One region of the Paenibacillus sp. MCAF9 genome, then DNA from elsewhere that is predicted to be linked to it. Evidence: riboswitches for the same ligand, from Rfam matches in the RefSeq annotation. Region 1 holds a riboswitch; each other region holds the start of a gene.
What was found. A riboswitch is a leader RNA that binds a small molecule or an ion and turns the genes downstream of it on or off. The one in region 1 is predicted to bind cyclic di-GMP.
Positions count from the first base shown of each region.

Region 1 (5,801 bases):
ATTTATATCTTGGAACGATTTCTATGAAACAGGAAGTACACAGGCAAGTAAGAAGGTTATTTATGATAGAGTAGATGTATCTTCCTTTAATAATAAATATGAAAAGAAAAATGCGAAAGAATTATTAGGCCTAGATCAAAATAAGAAGTATGTTCTTTATTTAGGTGGCTTGTCGGCACTTAAAGGTTCAGATGTAATTATGGAGGCTATGGTGTATGTAGATGATTTAGATGTTAGTTTAATTTTTCTTGAAAATATTAAATATATTGAAAAGTTGTCTTTTAAGGACAGTCATAGAATTCAAGATAAGATAAAGTACATTTTTCAAATGGGGATTAAAATTAAGACATTAAACATATATTCTAAAAATAATTTAGAGAATAAAATTCTATTTATGAACAAAACAGCATCGCCTGAATTGTATTATCAAGCATGTGATCTAGTAGTATTTCCTTCAACAAAGGCTCATCAATCGAGACCAATATATGAGGCAGGTATAGCTAAAATTCCTATTTTAATTACAGATTTTCATCAAACAAAAGAATTTGCTGACAATGAAATAACTGCTATTACATTTGAAAATAAGAATAGTAATGAATTAGCGAAAAAAATAGTTGGAATTACTTCTGGTGAAATAGACGTTAATACAATAGTTGATAATAATTATCAAAAATCAATGCAAAACCATGATTTAAATACATTGAGAGTTGAGTTAAATGATTTTTTTGAAATTGAATAAATGAGTTTTGGTAACTTAATATATTAAGGCGGAGAATAATCATGAAGAAAGCGGTTTTAGTAAGTTTTTTTAAAAGCAATAATTTGGGTGACTTGGCATTAAGTAGCGCCATTGAGCACCTAATAAGTGATAAGGGTTATAATATTATAAAGTATGATTTTCCATCGATGACGCGAATACAAGATAATACGATAAAGACTCCTGTATATGTACAAGAGAGTAACCCAGCAGGGAAGAAATCTATCTTAAGAACTATGCTTCGTAAGATAAGGAAAGCTTTATTTTTTTTATTTGGCGAAGTGAAAATAGTGAGATTATGGTATTATTTTGAAAACTTATTGAACTTTGAAAAAAGAAAAGTAATAAATCAAGATATGAAAACTACTGATATATTGGTAATAGGTGGAGGGAATATGGTCATGGATATTATTCCTTCTTGGCCTATAATTTTTAAGTATTATTGTTTGTTAGCAAAAAAGTATAAGAAGGATGTATACATAGTTTATATAGGAGCTGGACCTATAAACTATAAACAAAGTAAAGAAATCTACAGTCAAATGTTTAAACAAGCTAAAAAAATTACAGTAAGAGATCCATTATCTAGAGAGGTCTGTGCCGAGTTAATAAGTAATAGACACATTTTAGAAACTATAGATCCTGTTTTTTCGCTTCCCGTAAATCTTTTGGAATATAGAATATCTAATATCAAAGTGCAGAAAGAGGATTCTAAACTTAAGATTGGTATATGTATTCTTGGAATATCATGTTTTAATACACAACATATTTATGAAAGTTATGTAGAGGGACTTTTGAAATTAATCAAGCGTTTATCATTATTACTATCGGGAAAAGTAGAGTTTATATTGTTTTCTACAGAGACAACTGACTATATAGCTGTGTATGAATTAAAAAATAAGTTAGGATCTGCATTTTTAAAAGATGCAAGTATAATTCATCTAAATCAAGTAGATGAAGTTATAAGCTTGTTTAAAGAGTTGAATTTTTTAATAGGTGGTCGTATGCATTCGTTAATATTTGCACAAATATGTTTATTGCCCTTTATTGGGGTTGTTTGGCAAAGTAAAATCAAAGGATTTGGATATGTTACTAAATCAAATCATAGAATTTACGAGATAGGTAGTCTTAATATGAATATAGACTTAATTTGTGATGAGATAATAGAGAGTTTATCAAATTTAGAGTTGATAAGGGATATGAGTGAAACAAATAAAGTACTTAATAAGAAAGTTCAAGAAGGTAACGTTGTGCAGGCATATATTAACGAGATTAAAGGAATTTTATAAAAAATGAATAGTTATAATAAGTTAGCAAAAAATTCTGCTATATTTGCTATAGGTAATTTTAGTTCAAAGTTTATTTCTTTAATAATGCTCCCATTCTACACCAGTCAGTTATCGCAGTCGGATTATGGACAAATTGATGTTATTATAACAACCATTGCGTTGTTGATGCCAGTTTTTACGGTGAATATAGTAGAGGCCATTATAAGATTTAGTTTAGATAAGAAACACTATAATTATGGAGAAGTATTAACAAATAGTATAGTTATTATAATAATAGGTTTTATTTCATTGATTACTGCCTACCCTCTAATAACAAAGATAAACTTTATTGAGCAATACGGTTATATATTCTATTCTGTATTTCTGCTACAAGCAATACATACTTCAGTAAAACAATTTGCAAGAGCGATTAATTATAATAAAGTGTTTATGGCAAGTGATATAATATTTACATTTGTTTTTGTCGCATTTAATTTATTATTTATTCTTCTTTTGAACCTAGGAGTTCAAGGATATCTAATTTCATTAATTATCGCATATGCTATTGATCTTTTTTTTCTAATAATAAAGACAAACGCAATTAAGTATATTAAATTGAAATATATAGATAAAGGTAAAATGAAACTAATGTTTGTTTATTGTATCCCACTGATACCAAATAATATAATGTGGTGGGTAATGAATATTTCAGATAGGTACACAATAGTATATTATTTAGGGCTAAGTGCTAATGGTCTATATGCAGTAGCAAGTAAACTTCCATCCATAATTGCTAATTTTCATACCATTTTTTTCAATGCTTGGCAAGTATCTGCTATAGAAGAGAATGAAAGTTCTAATAAAAATGATTTCCATTCTAATATTTTCAATCTATTTTTCTTTCTAATGATACTATTTGCATCGTTATATATGATTTTTAATAAGATTGTTATAGATATTCTTGTGTCAGTTGAATTTTCTTCTGTTTGGAAGTATACTCCAATATTAGTTTTAGCAGTTGTATTTTCTAGTTTTTCTGCATTCATTGGTACGAATTACGTTGCTATGAAAAAAACCAAGGGTGCGTTATATACTTCCTTAATTGGTGCGACAGTAAATATATTACTAAATTTTTTATTAATACCTCATTTCGGTTTATATGGCGCAGCTATATCCACAATGGTAAGTTTTGCTATTATGTGGGTAATAAGAGTTATTGATACGAGAAAGTTTGTGAGTATTGCGTACCCAAGATTAAAGATGACATTAGCTTTGACACTAATCGGAATACAATTAATCATAAGCTATTTGAGTATAAGTATTATAGTGAAATCTTTAATTAATTGTATAATATTTGTTGTAATTATTTTTATTAGTCTAGAATACACAAAAAAACCGATTGTAGTATTGTATAGCAAATACCTTAGACGAAAAAGTATTTAAATGGTTATTATATTCTTGTTTAAAAACATTAATCGAAAAACACTTAAACTGAAATCAGTTAGTAATTGAATCACTGAATTTTTTAATTTTGTTGATTGATTCTATTTGTTTGACTTACAACAAACCCTATACACCCCCCAACAAATTTGTTACCATACCATTAAACAAAACAACCGCATAACCACACGATAAAGGCAAAACCATTGAAAAGTGGTGACGCAAAGCTACAGGGGCTTATCTTTGAAAAGACTGCCAGCCAGCTACCGAATATCGTGCCTCCCGCGTGGTTTATGTGGAAACATGGAGGTTATTATTATGTTCATGCGCGCAAACGTTGTACGTGAATGGCATCAGCTCTGTATGGGATTCAATGAATTGCTGTGGGAAGATTGCTTAGATGAGAAAAAGCGCATGGAAATTTATTTGAGGATTGTTTATCACAAAAATAAACTAGCAGCTGTCTCATGAACTAGCACGTGGCGTCGTTAACAGATCTGAAAACGCTATATCCGCAAGCTGACGCCCCGTCACTATGAAGCGTCAGCTTTTTTATTTTAAAATTTAAAAAGGAGATTCATATGCAATCATTGCTTCTTTAGTGGCTCATATGAAACCAAAACAATGAAAAAAACGAACAAAACACTTTTGATTATCGCAGGCGCTCTTGTTGTTATCGGTATTGTCATTTATGGAAGCATGAGTCTCTATTCGAAGTTAAATCAGGTAGATGAACTGAATGGGCGTCTTGAAGAAGCTGCAGATAGCAATGCAGGACAAGAGTCACCGAAGATTACGGAGCAGCCCAATGAACAATCTACTAATCAGACAGATCAGACTTCAGAACCTGATGCTACTCCATCACAAGAGTCTGATCTAGTTCCAACGACGCAGCCAGATGAAGTCCTTAAACCTAGTCCGAGCGCAACTTTGCCGCCAGATGAAGCGTCTAATAATGTAGACAAGGGACAAAAGCCGGATAAGGGATCTTCAAACTCCGAAAATAAGTCCCAAAAGAAAAAAGAGATTGATGCATCGGTTACAGCAAAGCTGGAAAAACTGAAATCTTCGTGTCAAGCAACTAGCAATAGCTTGGTTAAGCAGATTGCTAAAGAGCTCAGCGGGGATGAAGAAGCCACGCTTGCTACTATTCAAAGTAAATACCTGAATAAGGTATTTTCTGCGGAAGCCGATTGTGATGCCAGGTTCAATCAATTAATAAGCAATGCCAAGAGCGAGTATAAAGCAGCCGATCTAGGTGAGCAAAGCTTTCCGGATTGGAGCGCGCAATACGAGAGTGCGAAGGCTGGTGCTAGAGCCAATGCGCTTGCAGTAATTGCAAACTCGCTAAACAAGTAAGCTTTACTATTCTGAGGAGGCTCTATGAAAAAGTCACGTATTCTATCTATTTTTCTGGTTGTAATGATGTTGTCATCTGTACTTGCAACCGCTGCATCCGCAGCAACCGAAACAATTAAGACAAAGACACAGCCCATTAAGCTGCAATTTGATGGACAAGCGCTTAAACTGCCCGATGGACAATATTCATTTATTCATCAAGGAAGTACATACGTACCGATTCGTTATATTTCTTACGCGCTGCTAAAAACAGTAAATTGGGATGGTGCGAAAGCGACGATCTCCGAGCCAACAGAGAAAGAGCTTGCTGCGCTGAAGAAACAATTGCAGAGTGCCGCTACGGGCAGCCAGAAGCCGCAAACGAGCGTTACAATTGCAATACAGCCAGTTAATGCAACTCTTGTGTTTAATGGAAAGACGAAGGCATTGCCGGCTAGTCAATCCCTCTATGCCTATAAAGGCTCGATCTATGTGCCCATTCGTTTCTTGTCAGAATCAGTAGGCACGCAGATTAGCTACGATCCGGCGACGAAAACAGTTAGCGGTGAGTCAGCGGCATATCGAGCTGAGCAAGGTGGCGGCGGAGTAGTCCTTCCAGGCACGGGTGGCGGAACTGGAGGCTCTGGTGGTACAGGCGGCACGGGTAATGCCGGTGGTGGTAGCGTACCAGTTAAACCGACGTACGAGCAAATTACGGCAGAAGCAGAGAACAAGCTTGCTGCGCTGAAAGAGAGCTGCAAGGTAACTCTTATGGATATTGGATTGCAGTATGTAGCGGCAACGGATAAGACGGTTCAAGCTCAGCTTAAAGCTAAAGGACTTCAAGAAGTAGACAATTGCTCTGCAAAATTTGAAGTTATCATGACAGATACGAAAGCTAAGTTGACGGCGAATGGGTATAGCACAGACGTTCTTGCTTCCTACAGAGAAGCGTTTAACAAAGAGCTTGAAGCAGGAAGAGCTATTGCAGAGGGTTTGAT
Region 1 covers NZ_JBFREL010000010.1:56,597-62,397, reverse strand. Annotated here, with positions in the region: gene AB4Z45_RS17665 (glycosyltransferase family 4 protein) at 1-739, shown strand, start outside; gene AB4Z45_RS17660 (polysaccharide pyruvyl transferase family protein) at 781-2,043, shown strand; gene AB4Z45_RS17655 (lipopolysaccharide biosynthesis protein) at 2,047-3,465, shown strand; cyclic di-GMP riboswitch class I at 3,649-3,733, shown strand; gene AB4Z45_RS17650 (hypothetical protein) at 4,087-4,821, shown strand; gene AB4Z45_RS17645 (copper amine oxidase N-terminal domain-containing protein) at 4,846-5,801, shown strand, end outside.

Region 2 (5,801 bases), on a different contig from region 1:
ATCCGATTTCCAAGGACAAGCTTCTTCGAAAGCATTAAAGCTGGATTATGATTTCACAAACGGCACTGGAACTAAAGCATCGTATGTAGTATTTAATACAAACGGTCGCGCGATTGAAGGTTCACCTACTTCCATGACTGTAGATCTTTATGGCGATAACAGCCTGAACTGGGTGCGCGCAGAGTTCATTGATGCGGATGGCAAAGCACATCTTATCGACCTTGCCAAACAGCTTGATTGGAGCGGCTGGAAGAATGTGAAGATGAATTTATCCTCTGCAGGGATGAAATTCCCTGTTAAACTAAAAAGAATTTACGTTGTGACGATCGCCGAAGGGCAGGATGAGCGTTCTGCAACAGGTTCTATTGGACTAGATAATATGAAGCTGCAATATCCGCCTTCCGTAACGGTTGATTCACAAACTAAGGTCGTAATGACTGTAGGCAAATCTGCTGCGACGGTTAATGGAAAAGCGATTACGCTTGATTCAGCACCCATCGTTTTGAATGGAACGACATTTGTACCTGTCCGGTTTGTATCCGATGCCATGGGAGCGAAGCTGTTATTTGACGGAAAAACGGGACAAGTTACCGTTCTTCGCGGCAATAAGCTGATGGAAATGACACTCGGCAAAAAGGATCTTATTTTAAATGGCGCACTCCAATCGTCAGATATTACGCCTATCGTTCGTAACAATCGGACGCTCATTCCGGTCCGTTTATTTTCAGAGAAACTAGGCCTAAAGGTCGGGTATGACGGGAAAGCGAAAAAGATTACCATCGATTAACGATGGACGAAATATATCCAATCTGTGGTATGATAGAGTAGATTAACCTTTAATATAGAAAGGTTGCCGATCTACAGTGGACCACCTTACAGTCGATATAAATCGAGTCATTAAAAACGCAATCGAAGTGATGGAAGACAGCAAATACCAGATTTATGAAATATGTGAATCCGCGCGCACGGAGCTAGAATCACTCGAGCAGGAGCTTGAAATTGTCCTTCAAGAAACGGTGAAGACAATTGACAAGGTTGACCAGCTGGAGCAAGACTATCGCCGTGCGCGTATAAGGCTGACAGAAGTGAGCCGGGATTTCGTACGCTACAAGGAAGATGACATTAAGTCTGCCTATGAGAAGGCTACACAAATCCAGCTGGATTTGATGGTCTACCGCGAGAAGGAATCCTACTTGAAAGCGCGTCGAGATGATTTGCAAAAACGTGTTCGGAATGTAGAAAATTCCATCGAGCGTGCTGAAACGATTGCTTCGCAAATAAATGTCGTACTTGAATATTTATCGGGTGATCTTAATCAGGTTACTCGTATTCTTGAGTCTGCCAAAACCAGGCAGCTGCTGGGATTGAAAATTATTTTGGCGCAAGAGGAAGAGCGTAAACGGATCGCCAGGGAAATCCATGATGGTCCCGCGCAATCACTCGCTAATATCGTTCTTCGAACAGAAATTGCAGAACGTATGCTAATCAAGCAGGAATTTGTGATGGTGCAGGAAGAATTAGTAGATTTAAAAGGACAAGTGCGCTCCGGCCTTGAGGAAATTCGCAAAATTATATTTAATTTGCGCCCGATGGCGTTGGATGATTTGGGACTTGTGCCGACTCTTCGTAAATTCACACAGGATTTTGAAGAGAAAACAAAAATACATACCATATTCGAGCTTATAGGTAAAGAAACTCGGATGCCCTCTGCAATGGAAGCGGCGATATACCGCTTAGTTCAGGAAGCTTTTACCAATGCACTAAAACATGCGAGCGCTTCACATGTAATGCTCGAGATTAACTATCAGCCACAGCATATTTCACTCGTAATTCAAGACAACGGCGTTGGATTTAACAGCGATTTAATCGAGCAGGATGCTACTCGAAACGCACATTTTGGATTGGTAGGGATGAGAGAACGCATTGAGCTAATAGAGGGAAGGATGGATATAGACTCAAATCCCGGTAGAGGGACGAAAATTATAATAGATATACCTACTACTGCCGAATCTAGAAAGGAGTAAGATGATGATGATCCAAAGAGCTGCAAGCAATGTGAATACAATCAAAATTTTACTTGCGGATGACCACCAGCTGTTTCGTGAAGGACTTAAGCGGATTCTAAACATGGAAGACGATCTTGAAGTTATCGGCGAATGCGGAGACGGCATTCAAGTTTTAGAATTTTGCAATCATACCATTCCTGAGATTGTCCTGATGGATATTAATATGCCTATAGAGAACGGTGTCGTGACGACTGAACGATTAAAAAGTATGTTTCCTGATGTTAAGGTTATCATTTTATCTATCCACGACGATGAGAGCTATGTATTTGAAACCCTTCGTAAAGGGGCTACGGGTTACCTTCTGAAGGATATGGAGGCAGAATCGCTAATTAACGCCATTCGTTCCGTTGTCCAAGGTCATGCCTATATCCATCCTAAAGTGACAGGCAAGCTCATTAACCAGCTTCGCCGTATGACGTATTTGGATGAGATGGGAATTGTCTCAGGTGCTGCAGCTGCTCAGGAACCGGGAGTTAAGTTCGTTGCTGGCGATGAAAGCCCATTAACACGCCGTGAGGCAGAGGTGTTAAGGCTTATGGCAGAGGGCAAGAGCAATAAGCTTATTGGAGAGTTTTTATTCATTAGCGAAAAAACGGTTAAAAACCATGTGAGCAGCATTTTGCAAAAGATGGAAGTTGATGATCGTACGCAAGCTGTTATCCAATCGATCAAATATGGATGGGTTACACTGTAGTAGCCTTTTTGATCATTACTTACATATCGAGCAAAACCCCGTATCGGTTGATGCGGGGTTTTTTGTTTGCATATAAGGTTGCCTTGCAATGGTTGTGTAAAAGAAAAACACTCCTAAGCTGTATAAAACCAGCCTAAGAGTGCGTGGTAAAACCTATAATCTTAACTATTTTCTTTGTTTTTGTCTGCGAAGAGAAATAAATCCCGCTGAAAGGGCAAATGCCCCGATGAGATAATAAGGAACCGGACTGCTTTCGCCTGTTTTTGGCAGAGTAGCAAGCGGGACTTGATCTTCATCTACAGCAACAACAGGATCGATTGGCGGCTCGCCTTCCCCACCTTCAGTAACTCCTCCAACAGGTGGATCTTCATCATCAATTTCGACGATTGGTGTTGCTTCAGGTGACGATGTAGGTGTTGTCGTTACCGTAGTTGTTGCAGTAGGCGTGTTGTTAGGCGTGCTCACAGGTGTGGAAGGTGGTGTATTGTTAGGTGTGCTCTCAGGTGTTGGAGTTGGTGTAGCTGTAGGCGTGCTCTCAGGTGTAGGAGATGGTGTAGTTGTAGGAGTGCTCTCAGGTGTAGAAGATGGTGTAGTTGTAGGAGTGCTCTCAGGTGTAGAAGATGGTGTAGTTGTAGGTGTGCTCTCCGGTGTAGAAGTTGGAGTAGCAGTAGGTGTCGCTGACGGTGTTGGAGTAGGCGTAGAGCAGGTTTCGCCTGCGTTCACAAGTGAAAGCTCTTTCTCCTTGCCCCAATGGATCTTCAGCGTATTAGGTACAGCTTGTGGATCAGTTGGGTTGACAAGCTCCGTATTCGTTGAAAAGCTTACGGAACCTTTTCCAGGAATTACGCCATTTCCTGTTTGAGCAGAATTCGGAACTTCCCATGAATAAGAAACCTCAATGTTACTCTCATTGGTTACTTTCCAAGCTCTTGTTTTATTCGGGTCGGCGGAGCAGGCCGTTTCAAGTTTGAGCTTAGCCGTATTGATAACTGCTTTTCGCACAGAGTTATCTGTGGTTACTACGATCTGCTGGGTAGCCACTAAATCGGTGGTAAAGCCATCTAAGGTTAATTCTTTTAATGTGTAGGTGCCGATAGGCAATTCGTTGAATTGCAGAATACCGTTACTATTGGTAACGCCGCTTTTGACTAATTTACCGTCTTTCCAAAGCTCGAAGGTAATGCCAACATGAGGAGCCCCTTCGACATTATTTAAAAATTTGTTGATGATGATACTGCCCGTACAGCTGTTCGAAAGCTTTAGATTCCATGCTAAAATTTTGTCACCATGAGCGCCGGGACCTAATGTCTTAATTAAATCTCCGCTATAGATATCTAATTGATAAGGCAAGCATCTGGGAATGTTAATCGTAACGGAGTAAGTACCTGCTTTTGGATATATAATAGACTGTCCCTCAAAAAATGTTTGCTTGTTGTATGGAATGGTTGTATCGCCGGGTCCAGGTGCCCAGTCAGCAGGGCCTTCATAGCCGGAGAAACTGACTCTAACACAATCTTTTGTCGTCTGGAACGTAGCGGTAGCTGTTCCGTTATTATTGACTACGATATTGGAATGCGTGGCAATGACATCCTTGCGATCCGATGAATACTGTGGACAGCTATTCTCATCTACGAGTGCCGCAGCATTTGTACCTTGATTGCTATCACCTTCCGCCATGGCAAGGGAACTAAGCGACAACGAAAAAATTAATAACAGAGCCAGGGCTAAACTGATTTTTTTCCTAAAATAACGCATCTTTCACTCTCCTCTTAGATACGTAGTGGGGTTCCAAGAGGGCCGGTTACACTACTAGCTCCATATAATCCAAGTGTCCAATTGTAGATTATACTTCATCGCTTCCCTAGTTATTTTGATTGTGAAAATCCACTCTCCCTTTCTATATGCGTGCACCGGTTAGATATGCATGCTTTCATATTAAAATGATAACATGTATTGGAAATTGCTCAAGGGTGTTTCTTTGTCAGAAAATGACTAATAATCATCATAAAGCAGGATATATTTTTGGCATAACACACATTTTGTCACCTTGTCCCTTGATTGCGGAACCAGTGGGCTCTTCATGGCATATAGTGTCACAAAGAGGAGGTGGCCGCCATGTTTGAACTTCTACTTCTTGTTATTGGCTGTTATGCTTTGGCTGCATTGTCGGTGCATCTGGCGTATCGAATTTGGCGAGGGCGCCAGCAATCCAGCAAGCATTATGTGCTCGTAGCTGACGTTCAGCAAAACAATATGGAATGGTATGTACGTTCGCTGTTTTCTTTCTCTCGGCGAATGGGAAAAAACGTTCGTTTGACGATCGTAGATCAAGGGGTTACAGAGGAGACACTGGCTATTGTTGAACGATTAGCTAGAAAGGGCGATGAGGTCAGGATTCACTCTAATGGATCTAATCCTTTGTCTGAAAGCGAAGGCAGTAAGCGCTCTCAAACAGAGGGTGTGGATGGAACTCAGCTGCTATGGCTGCTCCAGGCAGAAGGAGTTGTGTCGCTTTCTGATCATGCGGTGCTAATTGATTTGCAAAATCCGACAGATTTGTCGAAAATGCCATTTTAGTATATAATCTACGGTAATGAAATAGTCGGAGTGAAGCACACTCAATAACGCAAATGCGTTGTTGGGTGTGCTTTTTTTGTTTACAGTGCTTTCCAACATCATTCTCCTTTTGTCTGGGAAGGGAGAGGCCGTATTTAACTTAACAGATGAATAATGAAGTCAGTTCTATAAAGTGTCAAGGGAGCGAATAGAGATGAAGGCTCAATTGTATGTTGTTAAAGTGAAAGGCTGCTGGCAGGCTCGACTGACTATCAAGGCAATGGTGGATAAATACTTCTGGATGCATGGAGCGTTTGGTGAAGCGGGATTCTTGAACAACGAGATCGCAGAGGAGGGATGGCTGCTAAAAGAAGAACTGCCGCTCGGGGATGCGTGCATTGCAGTGGAGCTTTGGGATGCGGCTATTAAACGTGGCAGCGGCGGCAGAAACAGTGCGAGTAAAAGCTTGAATGAAGGAGGACGAA
Region 2 covers NZ_JBFREL010000007.1:282,736-288,536, forward strand. Annotated here, with positions in the region: gene AB4Z45_RS15325 (stalk domain-containing protein) at 1-787, shown strand, start outside; gene AB4Z45_RS15330 (sensor histidine kinase) at 864-2,024, shown strand; gene AB4Z45_RS15335 (response regulator) at 2,032-2,760, shown strand; gene AB4Z45_RS15340 (SpaA isopeptide-forming pilin-related protein) at 2,926-4,515, opposite strand; cyclic di-GMP riboswitch class II at 4,547-4,630, opposite strand; gene AB4Z45_RS15345 (glycosyltransferase family 2 protein) at 4,876-5,337, shown strand; gene AB4Z45_RS15350 (DEAD/DEAH box helicase) at 5,531-5,801, shown strand, end outside.
Region 2: it holds a riboswitch for cyclic di-GMP, as region 1 does, so the genes downstream of both, AB4Z45_RS15340 (SpaA isopeptide-forming pilin-related protein) here and AB4Z45_RS17650 (hypothetical protein) in region 1, are expected to answer to the same signal.

Region 3 (5,801 bases), on a different contig from region 1:
CTCTGGACGGAAAGTATAATTTGAAGCCGCTGCAAGTGCTGCAAGCCGCATGGACCAAAACGCATCAATGTGATTTGGAGAAAGGCACGGGACTGCCTGCATTTATGTCTACGCTGCTGCCTCCAATTATGGAAAAGCTCATTAAAGGAAATGAGATTAAAGGCTTTTCACTTCATGAAATTGCTGCGTTGGGCCAACTAATCGAATATTCGAATCTGTCGATTACCTCCATGCAAAACTGGGTAAAGCGAGATTTCAAACCTTATTTCGATTGTCCGAAAGCTGGGAAAAAATATTCTCTGAACCAAGCTGCGTTATTATTCATTATTGATGATTTAAAGTCAAATCTCGATTTTGAATCAATACGCAAGCTTTTTGAGATCGTATTCAAGAAACCAGAGGATGAAGCAGACGATTTAGTTGGGCCTATTGAATTATATGCATCTTATACCAGTATGTTTGAGGAGCTCGATGCGAATAACGATCAACTGCTCGACATTTCCGGTCATTTGAAGGAAAATCCGCATCAAGATTTATTGACAGAGCATGTCATTCGCTCTTCAGCGAATCAATTTGCAAGCAGATTGCCAAATTTAACGGAAAAACAATGGGAAGCGGTGCGAAATATTTTGCTCGTTGCGGTTATTTCCATCCAAACCTCCTATTTTCATTCGTTAGCAAGGCGTTATTGCAATGCAACCTTATTTTTAGCCACAGAATAAATATGGTTCAAGGGATGACAAACTCACTAAATAGTCCTATACTGGTTTAAGTTGTAAACTACAAAATAGACAAACTGAAAAAGGCAAACTTGTTGAAAGACAAGGACGCAAAGTTATGGGCCTAAGGTGTACGCACTATGGCTGCCAGACCGCCGGAAGGATAATAAGCTAACTGAGCTGTCCGCCTCCTGTGGCTGGATAGCTTTTTTTGTTTTCAGGAGACAGAGGAGAGAGCAAGCAGGATGGTTTTTAAGGATAGGATAGAGAGAGCAAAAATACTGTTTAAGAAATTGAGTTTGAAGAAAATAACGAGCAAATTATTGCTTGTTACCGCAATCATCACACTTTTTAATGTAGGCTCGGGCGTTTTGATTTATTTTCAAAATCATTCAGTAGCAACCTCGGTCGAAGGTTCAGAGGAATTGCAGCGTGCTGAACGCAATTATCAGGGTATATCGAATAGGCTGCTGAAAGTGATGCTTCTAATGGTAGATGCCATTGAAAATGGCAAAAGCGATGCAACGCTGATCATGAAGGATTTGGAAACGATGCCTGCCAACATCGATGAATTAGAGAAACAGCTTATCGATATGGATAAGAAATATCCGCCTGCAACGGAAGATGGTCCTTATTATGCGAATCAGGTTAATGTTCTTAAGCTTGCATTAGATAACTTGAAAGTGACGAATACAGACGTGAGTGGATTATCATCAGATGAGAAATCGCTCCGCATAAGCAATCTAATAAGCGTATATACCGTCATTCTAAGTTATTCCAACGATACAATGCACGAGCGTTTGACCGCAGACGCTAACGCGACGCAGAAGCTTCTTAATAAAGACATATCCAGTGCGAACGTAATTGTTCTTATTAATGTCATTTTGCTTGCTATTCTGCCTGCCATTATGATTTTTGTCATCTCACAATCAATTAGAACAGGACTTGTAGGCATTACAAAAAGAATTAAGCAATATGGCAATAATGATTTTACAAGTCAAGAAAAACTCGTTCGCTCTGACGAATTTGGCGACCTCGACCATGATTTGGCTAATATGGGCGATCAGCTGCGAGAAACGATTAAAGCTACGCTTGAAGTGAGCGAATCCGTGCTCCACATTTCGAATAATATGGATAATATGATTGGTATTAATCGAAAAGCATCAGAGGATGTAAATGGCCAAGTGGAGCTGGGCAGAAAAGTGTTGCTGTCGCAGTATGACGATGCTTCATCCATTTCGGCAGTTACCGAAGAAATCTCAGCAAGCTCTCAGCAAATTGCTGCCTCGAGTGAATACATAAACAATGATATGCAAAATATGAAGCAATCATCTCATAACGGCACGCAGCAGATGGCTGGCGTGGTCTCGATGGTAAATGAAACAGTAGACCAGTTTTCAAAGCTAACTGAAGCTTTCGAAACGATGAATGAACGATATAACAATGTCGCTAAGTTTTTGAACGGCATTCAGGATTTGAACACACAGACAAATTTGTTGTCACTGAACGCATCCATTGAATCGGCAAGAGCGGGTGAGCATGGCAGAGGATTCGCTGTTGTCGCTGACGAGATCCGCAAGCTGTCCAGTCAAACCGATATGATCTCGAAGCAGATCACGAAGGAGCTGACGCTCATACAAAGCGACGTGGCAGCAAGCAGCCGCACGATCGGCAGCTTCGCGAATGTTATTAACACGACGCGTCAAGCATCCGAAACCGCAAGCAGCACATTCCAAGCGCTGGAATCACAAAGCAGCATGCTGTCAGATCAAGTGAGCGAGATTTCTACGGCAATCAGTGAAATCACAACAGGCATGTCTCATATCGTGTCTGCAGTAGACAAGCTATTGACTACGTCTTCAGAAGTAAATGGCAAAATGGAACATATGAGCGAGCTTTCTGTTAAGCAAAATGATATTTCGGATGATTTGCGCACCCTAGCGGAGAAGCTTTCACTTTCCTCGCAGGATTTGAAGGAGAAAGCATCTGTTTTCAAAGTGTAAGCAACAAAATGATAATCGAGTGAGGCAGGCAGCATCCATAGGTTTGGGGTGCTGCCTGCCTCTTTGTGCAAATAAAGAAGGATAAGCGAGTATAATGCCGAATCAATGAATGGAACCAATAAAAAACAGATCCACTATGGGAGACAGGATGAGCGAAATGAACTTTCAAGTTAATTTACAAGGGATGATCGAGCTTCTCTCAAAGCATTTATATTCGAGCCCAGGCGTGTTCATTAGGGAATTACTGCAAAATGGCGTTGATGCGATAACGGCACGCAAACGGCTTGGACATCGCTTTGATGCACGCGTAACAGTTGAAATTTACGGTTCTCGAACGATTGCCGTTCACGATAATGGGATAGGCTTGTCCGAATCCGAAATCCAGCTTTTTTTGGCTCAAATCGGAAGTACCTCCAAGCGTGACGAAATGGATTCAGCAGACGACTATATTGGACAATTTGGCGTGGGCTTGCTGTCCTGCTTCGTAGTGAGCGGCGAGATCGTTGTTATTACCCGCTCCGCTCTAGAAGGCGATACTTTAGAATGGCGCGGGCGGCCAGACGGCACGTACTCGATCCGCAAGCTTGAGAAGGATGCTCCAATCGGCACCACCGTGTTTTTGACATGCAAGGAGGGTTACGAGGATTATTATGAATGGGATCGTGTGATGGAGTTAATGAGCCATTATGGTCAGTTCCTGCCAGTTCCGATTCATTTGTCCGAAGGGAAAACAGATATTAGGATTAACGAGGAAACTCCTCCGTGGTCCATGAATAGCAGTGATGCGCTCACCTATGGCGAAGATCACTTGTATCAAACCTTCTTGGATGCCATACCTTTAAAATCAGTAATTGGTGAGCTTGAGGGTGTCGCTTATATTCTTCCTTATGCTGTAAGCTTGCAAGCCGAGAAAAAACATAAGGTATATATGAAACGTATGCTGCTTTCCGATCAAGTTAACAATATGCTTCCGGATTGGGCTTTTTTTGTTACGTGTATCATGAATACGAATGGACTTCGACCAACGGCTTCTCGGGAGTCATTTATGGAAAATGAGCTTTTTCACACCGTAAAGGATGAAATTGGCGAAAACATTAAACAGCATATGATCCAGCTTTCAGAATCAAACCCTGAACTATTCGGGAAAATTATTGTTATTCATTCTGCTTCCATTAAAGCGATGGCTGCCGAAGATGATGAGCTTTATCGATTGTTTATCCGTTTCTTGTCGTTTGAGACTTCATTTGGCATGATGAAGATGAGCGATATATTGGAACAGAACAAACGTATCGTTGTATCTTCAACGCTTGATGAATTCCGCCAAGTGGCTCGCGTTGCCAAAGCGCAAAATGTGATGGTTATTAACGGCGGTTATGTCCATGATTTTGAACTTGTGCGCAAGCTGCCTGAGCTGAATGAGGATATTGAGGCGTTAGTTCTAGATCCGATTAATTTCTCGAACGTCTTCCAATCCATAACTCCAGCGGAGCATAAAAGCATTCTTTCCTTTCTGGAGCTCTCGGATCAGCTGCTAGCACCATTTCAATGCAGAAGCGTAGTAAAGCGATTTGAGCCAGTAGATTTGGCCGCTTTATACAATACAAATGATGAAGTGAATTTTCTGAGAATGGCAGAGCAAACGAAAGATGAAGCTAATGATTTGTTCGCAAACATTGTGGATGTCGTCATCCATGAGTTATATGAGGTGCCGTATGCGACGATTTGCTACAACTTTAACAATCCGCTTATGCAGCGGGCTATGACTTGTCAGAATGCGGATATGCAGAAGCTAAGCATTGAGACCGTTTATACGCAGGCCTTGCTGCTTGGTCAATATCCTCTTGGCCCTGAGGAGCTGAAGTTAATGAACAAATCGTTTATGCAGGTGCTGGAAATCGGTCTTAGTCAGGCTGGTGAGCGAGAGCTATGAAGCAGCGATATGATCAATTGCGCAGCGAGGCATGGAGCTTGCCGCAGGGAAAACAGAAGCTTGCGGTGCTTGAGGAGGCTATTCGGATAGCCGATTTGCATATGACGAAGGAAGACTCCTATTACGCCCGCATGTCTTATTCCGAGGCAGCGCTTGATTCGGGCTATGAAGAGCGATTTCTTGTTTCATTTACCTGGTGCTTAACCCAGTTTGAAAAAGATCCGACTGCTTATTCGAGCTTCACCCTTATTTGGCACTATAAATGGTTTGTTAATCAAATTTGGCGGTTTCCGCAATTTGGTACGGATCAAATCATTTCGATTTTTAATGATTTTAAGGCAAAATGCTTACAATACGGTCACAGCCTGCGCCCATATTATCAATGTCTTCATCGATACGCGCTATCTCAAGGCGATCATGAGTCAGCTCAAGCAAACTATGAGCTTTGGCGCAAGACGGCTAGAGATGGAATGTCTGATTGCAGCGCCTGTGAGCAAAATGGCTTTGGCTACTATCATTTTACAGTTGGCAGATATCGGCGAGGACTGCAAGCCATGAAGCCTATTATGGATGGGCGAATGACCTGCAAATCCATTCCGCAAAATACGTACAGCCATCTGCTTCTCCCGCTCCTTGAGACAGAGCAAGCAGATGAAGCTGTAAAGATGGCAAAAAAAGGCGCGCGTTTGTTAAAGGGCCCTGGTTACTTAAGTGAATATGGGAGCTTCCTTGCTTATTACACAGCAACCGACATTCATAAAGCCGCCAAATGGTTTGAACAAACCGTACAATATGCGCTGGATACGAAAGTAGGCTGGGATCGGTTGTTGTATATGATTTCAGCTAGAGCATTTCTACAATTGTGGCATGCAAAAAACCGTCGGAGAAAGCTGAATGTCAGCAGCGATATTACGTATGAGATGATTGTAAAGGATACCGAACAATTAGCTGCTGCTTTTGATCAGAGAAACCAAAATCATTATTGCACTGAGCTGCTCAAACAGAAGCTTAAACAAGTTCAAAAACTAAGCCATTTTTAAGCCATGTGTTGACGTATAGCAAATGGAAGTGGTTCAATTGAACGATCGACAACAGAGAGGGCAGTGGCAGCTTATGTTTAAACAATTTATGAAAGCATCCAGGCTGAGC
Region 3 covers NZ_JBFREL010000006.1:169,012-174,812, reverse strand. Annotated here, with positions in the region: gene AB4Z45_RS13065 (DUF1836 domain-containing protein) at 1-722, shown strand, start outside; cyclic di-GMP riboswitch class I at 795-879, shown strand; gene AB4Z45_RS13060 (methyl-accepting chemotaxis protein) at 965-2,722, shown strand; gene AB4Z45_RS13055 (HSP90 family protein) at 2,880-4,652, shown strand; gene AB4Z45_RS13050 (hypothetical protein) at 4,649-5,692, shown strand; gene AB4Z45_RS13045 (prenyltransferase) at 5,766-5,801, shown strand, end outside.
Region 3: it holds a riboswitch for cyclic di-GMP, as region 1 does, so the genes downstream of both, AB4Z45_RS13060 (methyl-accepting chemotaxis protein) here and AB4Z45_RS17650 (hypothetical protein) in region 1, are expected to answer to the same signal.

Region 4 (5,801 bases), on a different contig from region 1:
TTAAGGGTGACCCTAATATGGCCGCAGTTGCAGCTGAATATGCTTGTCCTGTCATCATCAATCATAACCGCCATGCGAGAGACTATAATGATTTTGTTCCCGATGTACTTGCAGATTTGCAGGGCAGTGTAAGCATTGCGCGAACGGCTGGCATCGCTGAAGATCAAATCTGGCTAGATCCGGGTATTGGTTTTGCCAAAACCTATGAGGATAATCTGGAGCTGCTTGGCCGTCTATCCGAGCTGCATGCACTTGGGTATCCGGTGCTGCTTGGCACCTCGCGTAAACGTTTCATTAAGCAGACGCTGAATCTGCCTGTTGATGAGCTTGTTGAGGGAACGGCTGCGACGGTTGCTCTTGGCATTGCGCATGGCTGCCAAATCGTACGTGTGCATGATGTGCGTGCAATTAAGCGTACCGCGCTTATGACGGACGCTATTTTATATCGATATTAATTGTGTTGTTGAATTTCGTTTCTTATTTAAAATAAGCTACATCGTTAGGAGAGTGACTATATTGGATAAAATGATGATCAAAGGGATGAGGTTTTACGGCTATCACGGCGTATTTCCTGAAGAAAACAAGCTAGGCCAGAAATATTATGTGGATGTTGAGCTCAATATGGATTTGGAGCAAGCGGCGTTAACCGATGATTTGAACAGTACGGTGAATTATGCAGAAATCCACGCTCTTACGAAAACGATTGTAGAGGGCCCTCCGTTTAAGCTTATCGAAGCTTTAACAGGTCACATTGCATCGCAAGTACTGGAAGTTTATACTATGGTAAATGAAGTGACGGTTCGAGTAACGAAGCCAAACCCGCCGTTTGATATCCATTTTGACGGAGTAACGGTAGAACTGCGCAGAAAGCGGGACAATGATGGACGAACAATTCCCGCTTGATGGCGCACAGGCAGAGGCATATATTGCTTTAGGATCTAACATGGGAGACCGTGAGCAACTGCTGCTGGAAGCGATTAGCCTCATCGATGCGCACCCGAACATCGTGGTAAGCAGAGTGTCGGGCATGTATGAGACTGATCCGGTAGGCTACACAGAGCAACCTCCCTTTATCAATATGGCATTAGCTGTACGAACGACACTATCTCCATTAATGCTTTTACGTCAGCTTTTGGAGTACGAGCAGCAGCTCGGTAGAGTTCGACAAATTCGTTGGGGACCGAGAACCATTGACCTTGATCTGCTCCTATACGATAATGTCAGAATGGATCAAGAGGAATTAACTTTGCCGCATCCGCGTATGATGGAGCGGTCGTTCGTTCTCGTTCCGCTGCATGATGTTTTGGATCAAACACATCGGCTGCAGTCCGAGGTAAGCGCAGTATCTGAAGCAGCGCTTCTGGATGGAAAGGAAGGCATTACGTTATGGAAAACAATCAATTGGCGCAGCGCGTCAGAGCCTTTCGAAAGCTGAAGGGCTATACTCAGCAGGAGCTGGCCAAGGAGCTTGGCGTATCGGTGGCCGTTCTTGGCTCATTGGAGCGAGGAACAAGAAAGACGGATACGAAGTTATTAAATCATATCGCTAAGACGCTCGGAATCAGCTATGAGGAATTAATGTCTGATAACCGTGAATAGTGCTGTCTGGTACACAAGACATGAACATTAAGCAATTAGAAGAGGAGGAAGGAGTGACATGCTGAAAATCGGTGGCATCGAAATGAAGAATAGAGTGGTGCTAGCGCCGATGACAAGCGTGTGCTATCCTGCCTTTGATTAATTGCCAAGGAGTTTGGAACGGGTCTTGTATGTGCGGAGATGGTAAGCGACAAGGCCATTTTGCATGGTAGTATACGGGTAAGGCTAATTGGGACATTATAAAGGATGTCAAAGTAGCGGTATCGATTCCCGTAATTGGGAATGGCGACGTTTTCTCACCAGAGGATGCAAAAAGGCTGCTCGAACATTCCGGCCGTGATCCGATGGTAGCGATTTTGGAAAACTACGTTCACTCGCTTGGAGAGGACGAAGAATTCCAAGCTGTCAGTGCTGTTTCAGCAAAGAAGCGGGTTCTGCAGAAGAAGACGCTTACTAAAATACAAATAGATCGGTTATGCGATTTACCCCGTAACGGGAGCGAGTCGACACCATTCGACAAAAGCCGCTATCATGCGGCTTCTGCTCTACATTTCAGAAATGAAACGGTTTCAATGGGTCGTCTGGCTTTGATTGACATTCAGGGTAACTTTGCAATATAATCGTGCAATATAATCTAACGAAGACATCAAGAGCGCTTCAAACAACAGTTGGTATGAGGAATAAGAAGCGTAATATATTAGGTAACAGTGAATTCATACAAGGTATGAAAAATTAGTCACATGACAGGAGAATCGGAAAGATGAACGATAAGCAAATCATTCTGACTCAAGAAGGGCTGCGAAAGCTCGAAGATGAATTAGAGAACCTAAAGTCGGTCAAGCGTCGTGAAGTAGCTGAACGTATTAAAGTAGCAATTGGCTATGGTGATATAAGCGAAAACTCGGAATATGAAGATGCGAAGAATGAGCAAGCATTTATCGAAGGCCGCGTTCTTACCCTTGAGAAAATGTTGCGCAATGCGCGTATTATAAATAATGACGATATTGATATTGATACCGTGAGCATCGGTTCGATCGTAACGGTTGAGGATATGGAGTATGGCGACACAATGGATTATTCCATTGTTGGTACAGCGGAAGCCGATCCTTTGCAAAACAAGATTTCAAATGAAAGCCCGGTTGGTAAAGCGATTCTAGGCAAGAAAAAAGGCACCGTTGTCGAAGTTAGCGTACCAGTCGGCATTATTCAATACAAAATTCTCGATATCAAAAAATAATGTTTGCTATGAGCGGTTCAAAAAGCTTCCTTGTAGGAAGCTTTTTGAACGTTTAAAATATAAGAACGTATATTACAGGTCTATACATTGCTTATATTTTATTGCGAAACGAGATTTTGCTGCATGAATCCGGTGACAGCTGCTTGCTTTTGCCGAATGATCAAGGAGATGAAAGAAGTGGAACAAGAAAACAATGAACAGCAGGAGCTAAGTGAGCTCTTGCAAATTCGCAGAAACAAATTGGACGAGCTTAGAGGGTTAGGTGTGGATCCATTTGGCCGAAAGTTCGAACGTACTCATAACGCCAAAGATATTGTACAAGCCTATGAAGAGCTCAGCAAAGAAGAAATAGAAGAAAAAGCGGTTGAAGTACGTATTGCTGGCCGTATTATGCAGAAACGCGGCATGGGCAAAGCGGGTTTTGCTACGATTCAAGATTTGAGCGGCAAGGTTCAAATATATGTTCGTAAAGATTCCGTTGAAGAGCATAAGTTTGCAGCTTTTGATTTGCTAGATATCGGTGACATCATTGGCGTAGTAGGCGTTGTATTCAAAACGAATACAGGCGAAGTCTCTGTCAAAGCACGTGATATTGAAGTTTTGACAAAGTCGCTTCTTCCATTGCCTGATAAATATCATGGCTTAAAAGACGTAGAGCTTCGTTATCGTCAGCGTTATGTTGACCTTATCGTGAATCCCGACGTCCAACAAACCTTTATTACTCGTTCCAAAATCATTCAATCCATGCGTCGCTACCTAGATTCCCGCGGGTATTTAGAAGTAGAAACACCAACACTGCATTCCATTGCAGGCGGTGCTGCAGCACGGCCTTTCGAAACGCATCATAATGCGCTGGACATGCAGCTCTACATGCGTATTGCAATCGAGCTTCATTTGAAGCGACTAATTGTAGGCGGATTGGAGAAAGTATATGAGATCGGCCGTGTATACCGGAATGAGGGGATTTCGACTCGCCACAATCCAGAGTTTACAATGATTGAGCTTTACGAGGCTTATGCTGATTACAAGGATATTATGGCATTGACAGAGAATGTCATCGCACATATTGCACAAGAGGTTCTTGGAACAACAAAAATCACTTATCAAGGCCAAGAGATTGATTTGACGCCTCAGTGGCGCCGTGTCAGCATGGTTGAGCTTGTCAAAGAAACGACTGGCGTAGATTTCGGCGTGGAAATGAGCGACGAGGAAGCCCATCGTTTGGCGAAAGAACACAAAGTTGCCGTTGATCCGCATATGACATTTGGTCATATTCTCAACGCCTTCTTTGAACAGTTCGGTGAGCATACGCTTATTCAGCCAACCTTTGTTACAGGACATCCGGTTGCTATTTCGCCGCTTGCTAAGAAGAGCGAAGCGGATCCACGCTTCACCGATCGATTTGAGCTATTCATCGTAGCACGTGAGCATGCTAATGCATTTACGGAGCTTAACGATCCGATCGATCAGCGTGAGCGTTTCGAGTCGCAGCTTGTTGAGCGTGAGCATGGAAATGACGAGGCGCATGAGATGGATGAAGACTTTATCCGCGCTCTGGAATACGGCATGCCGCCAACAGGCGGACTAGGAATCGGTATCGACCGATTGATCATGCTTCTAACAGATGCTCCATCTATTCGTGATGTACTGTTGTTCCCTCATATGAGAGATCAGCGTTCTGCTGAATAAGAAAGAAACAAGAAACCGTTTGGCTTTTAGCAGCCAACGGTTCTTTTTTTTTCTAATATCGAGAATTTGCAACAACAATCCTTAAAAACATTCAAATTATGATTGATATTGTAGTACAATCTATTGATTTGCTAGATTCATATGGTAGAATAGAACTAATAAAGCGCTACACGATAACGGCAAACCTATCGAAAGGTAGGGACGCAAAGCTAAAGGGCCTTCCGTATGATGGCAGCCAGCTACCGAATGAACAGGCTTTTTTTTGTTTGTATAGGGGAAATTCATCACAAAGCGCTTCACACGATAATGGCAAACCTATCGAAAGGTAGGGACGCAAAGCTAAAGGGCCTTCCGTAAGATGGCAGCCAGCTACCGAAGGGAGTATATTCATGCGTAAATTTATGTTAGTCATCGCAGCTTTTGTTCTTTTTGCATCCATCCATGTAACGGTCGTTCAGGCAAATGAAGCGGACTCTTCTGATTGGCTCAACACGGGGAATTTAGATAAAGGTGTTGTCTCCGTACAATATGCAGTGAGCACTAAAGTGAAAACGAAGCTTATGATCGCAAAAGGCGCATCAAATTATACATATAATCTAACCAGCGGAAAAACAGCTGAGAAGTTTCCATTGCAGCTTGGCAATGGCGAATATACGATATCTGTTCTAGAGAATACAACAGGCAACAAATACAAACTGGCGAAGAAAGAAACCGTGACGCTTGATTTAAAAGACAACAAGGTTTTGTACTTGAATTCCATCCAGAACATTGACTGGTCGAATGCGAGCAGCGCCATCGTCAAGGCAAAAGAATTAGCGAGCAATAAAAAAACGGATATGGAGAAAGTAAAGGCAATCTACGAGTATATTATTACGAATGTAAGTTATGATAATCAATTAGCTGCTAATCTGTCAGTTGATTACCTCCCCAATATTGATCGCACATTTAAATCGAGAAAGGATATCTGCTACGGATACGCTTCATTGTTTGCGGCAATGCTGCGGAGCGTGGATATTCCTACGAAGCTCTTGATGGGACAATCTACTTATGTGGATGTTTATCATGCTTGGAACGAAGTATACTTGGATGGGAAATGGGTTACGATTGATACGACAGTTGATGCGGGTCTAAAGAAGGGCAAGAAAAAGTATGAGCTTATCAAGGATGCAGCTCAATATACAGTTACAAAAACATATTAGAAGTCATACGAGCTTGCGGAAATCGCAGAGCTCGTTTTTTTATGTCTTTCTTCAATATAGGTGAGGAGGAAGCGAAG
Region 4 covers NZ_JBFREL010000030.1:227-6,027, reverse strand. Annotated here, with positions in the region: gene folP (dihydropteroate synthase) at 1-455, shown strand, start outside; gene folB (dihydroneopterin aldolase) at 517-903, shown strand; gene folK (2-amino-4-hydroxy-6-hydroxymethyldihydropteridine diphosphokinase) at 878-1,435, shown strand; gene AB4Z45_RS27215 (helix-turn-helix domain-containing protein) at 1,387-1,599, shown strand; partial or broken gene AB4Z45_RS27210 (tRNA-dihydrouridine synthase) at 1,658-1,806, shown strand; partial or broken gene AB4Z45_RS27205 (hypothetical protein) at 1,836-1,892, shown strand; gene AB4Z45_RS27200 (hypothetical protein) at 1,944-2,219, shown strand; gene greA (transcription elongation factor GreA) at 2,360-2,836, shown strand; gene lysS (lysine--tRNA ligase) at 3,005-4,525, shown strand; cyclic di-GMP riboswitch class I at 4,694-4,772, shown strand; cyclic di-GMP riboswitch class I at 4,824-4,902, shown strand; gene AB4Z45_RS27185 (transglutaminase-like domain-containing protein) at 4,915-5,724, shown strand.
Region 4: it holds a riboswitch for cyclic di-GMP, as region 1 does, so the genes downstream of both, AB4Z45_RS27185 (transglutaminase-like domain-containing protein) here and AB4Z45_RS17650 (hypothetical protein) in region 1, are expected to answer to the same signal.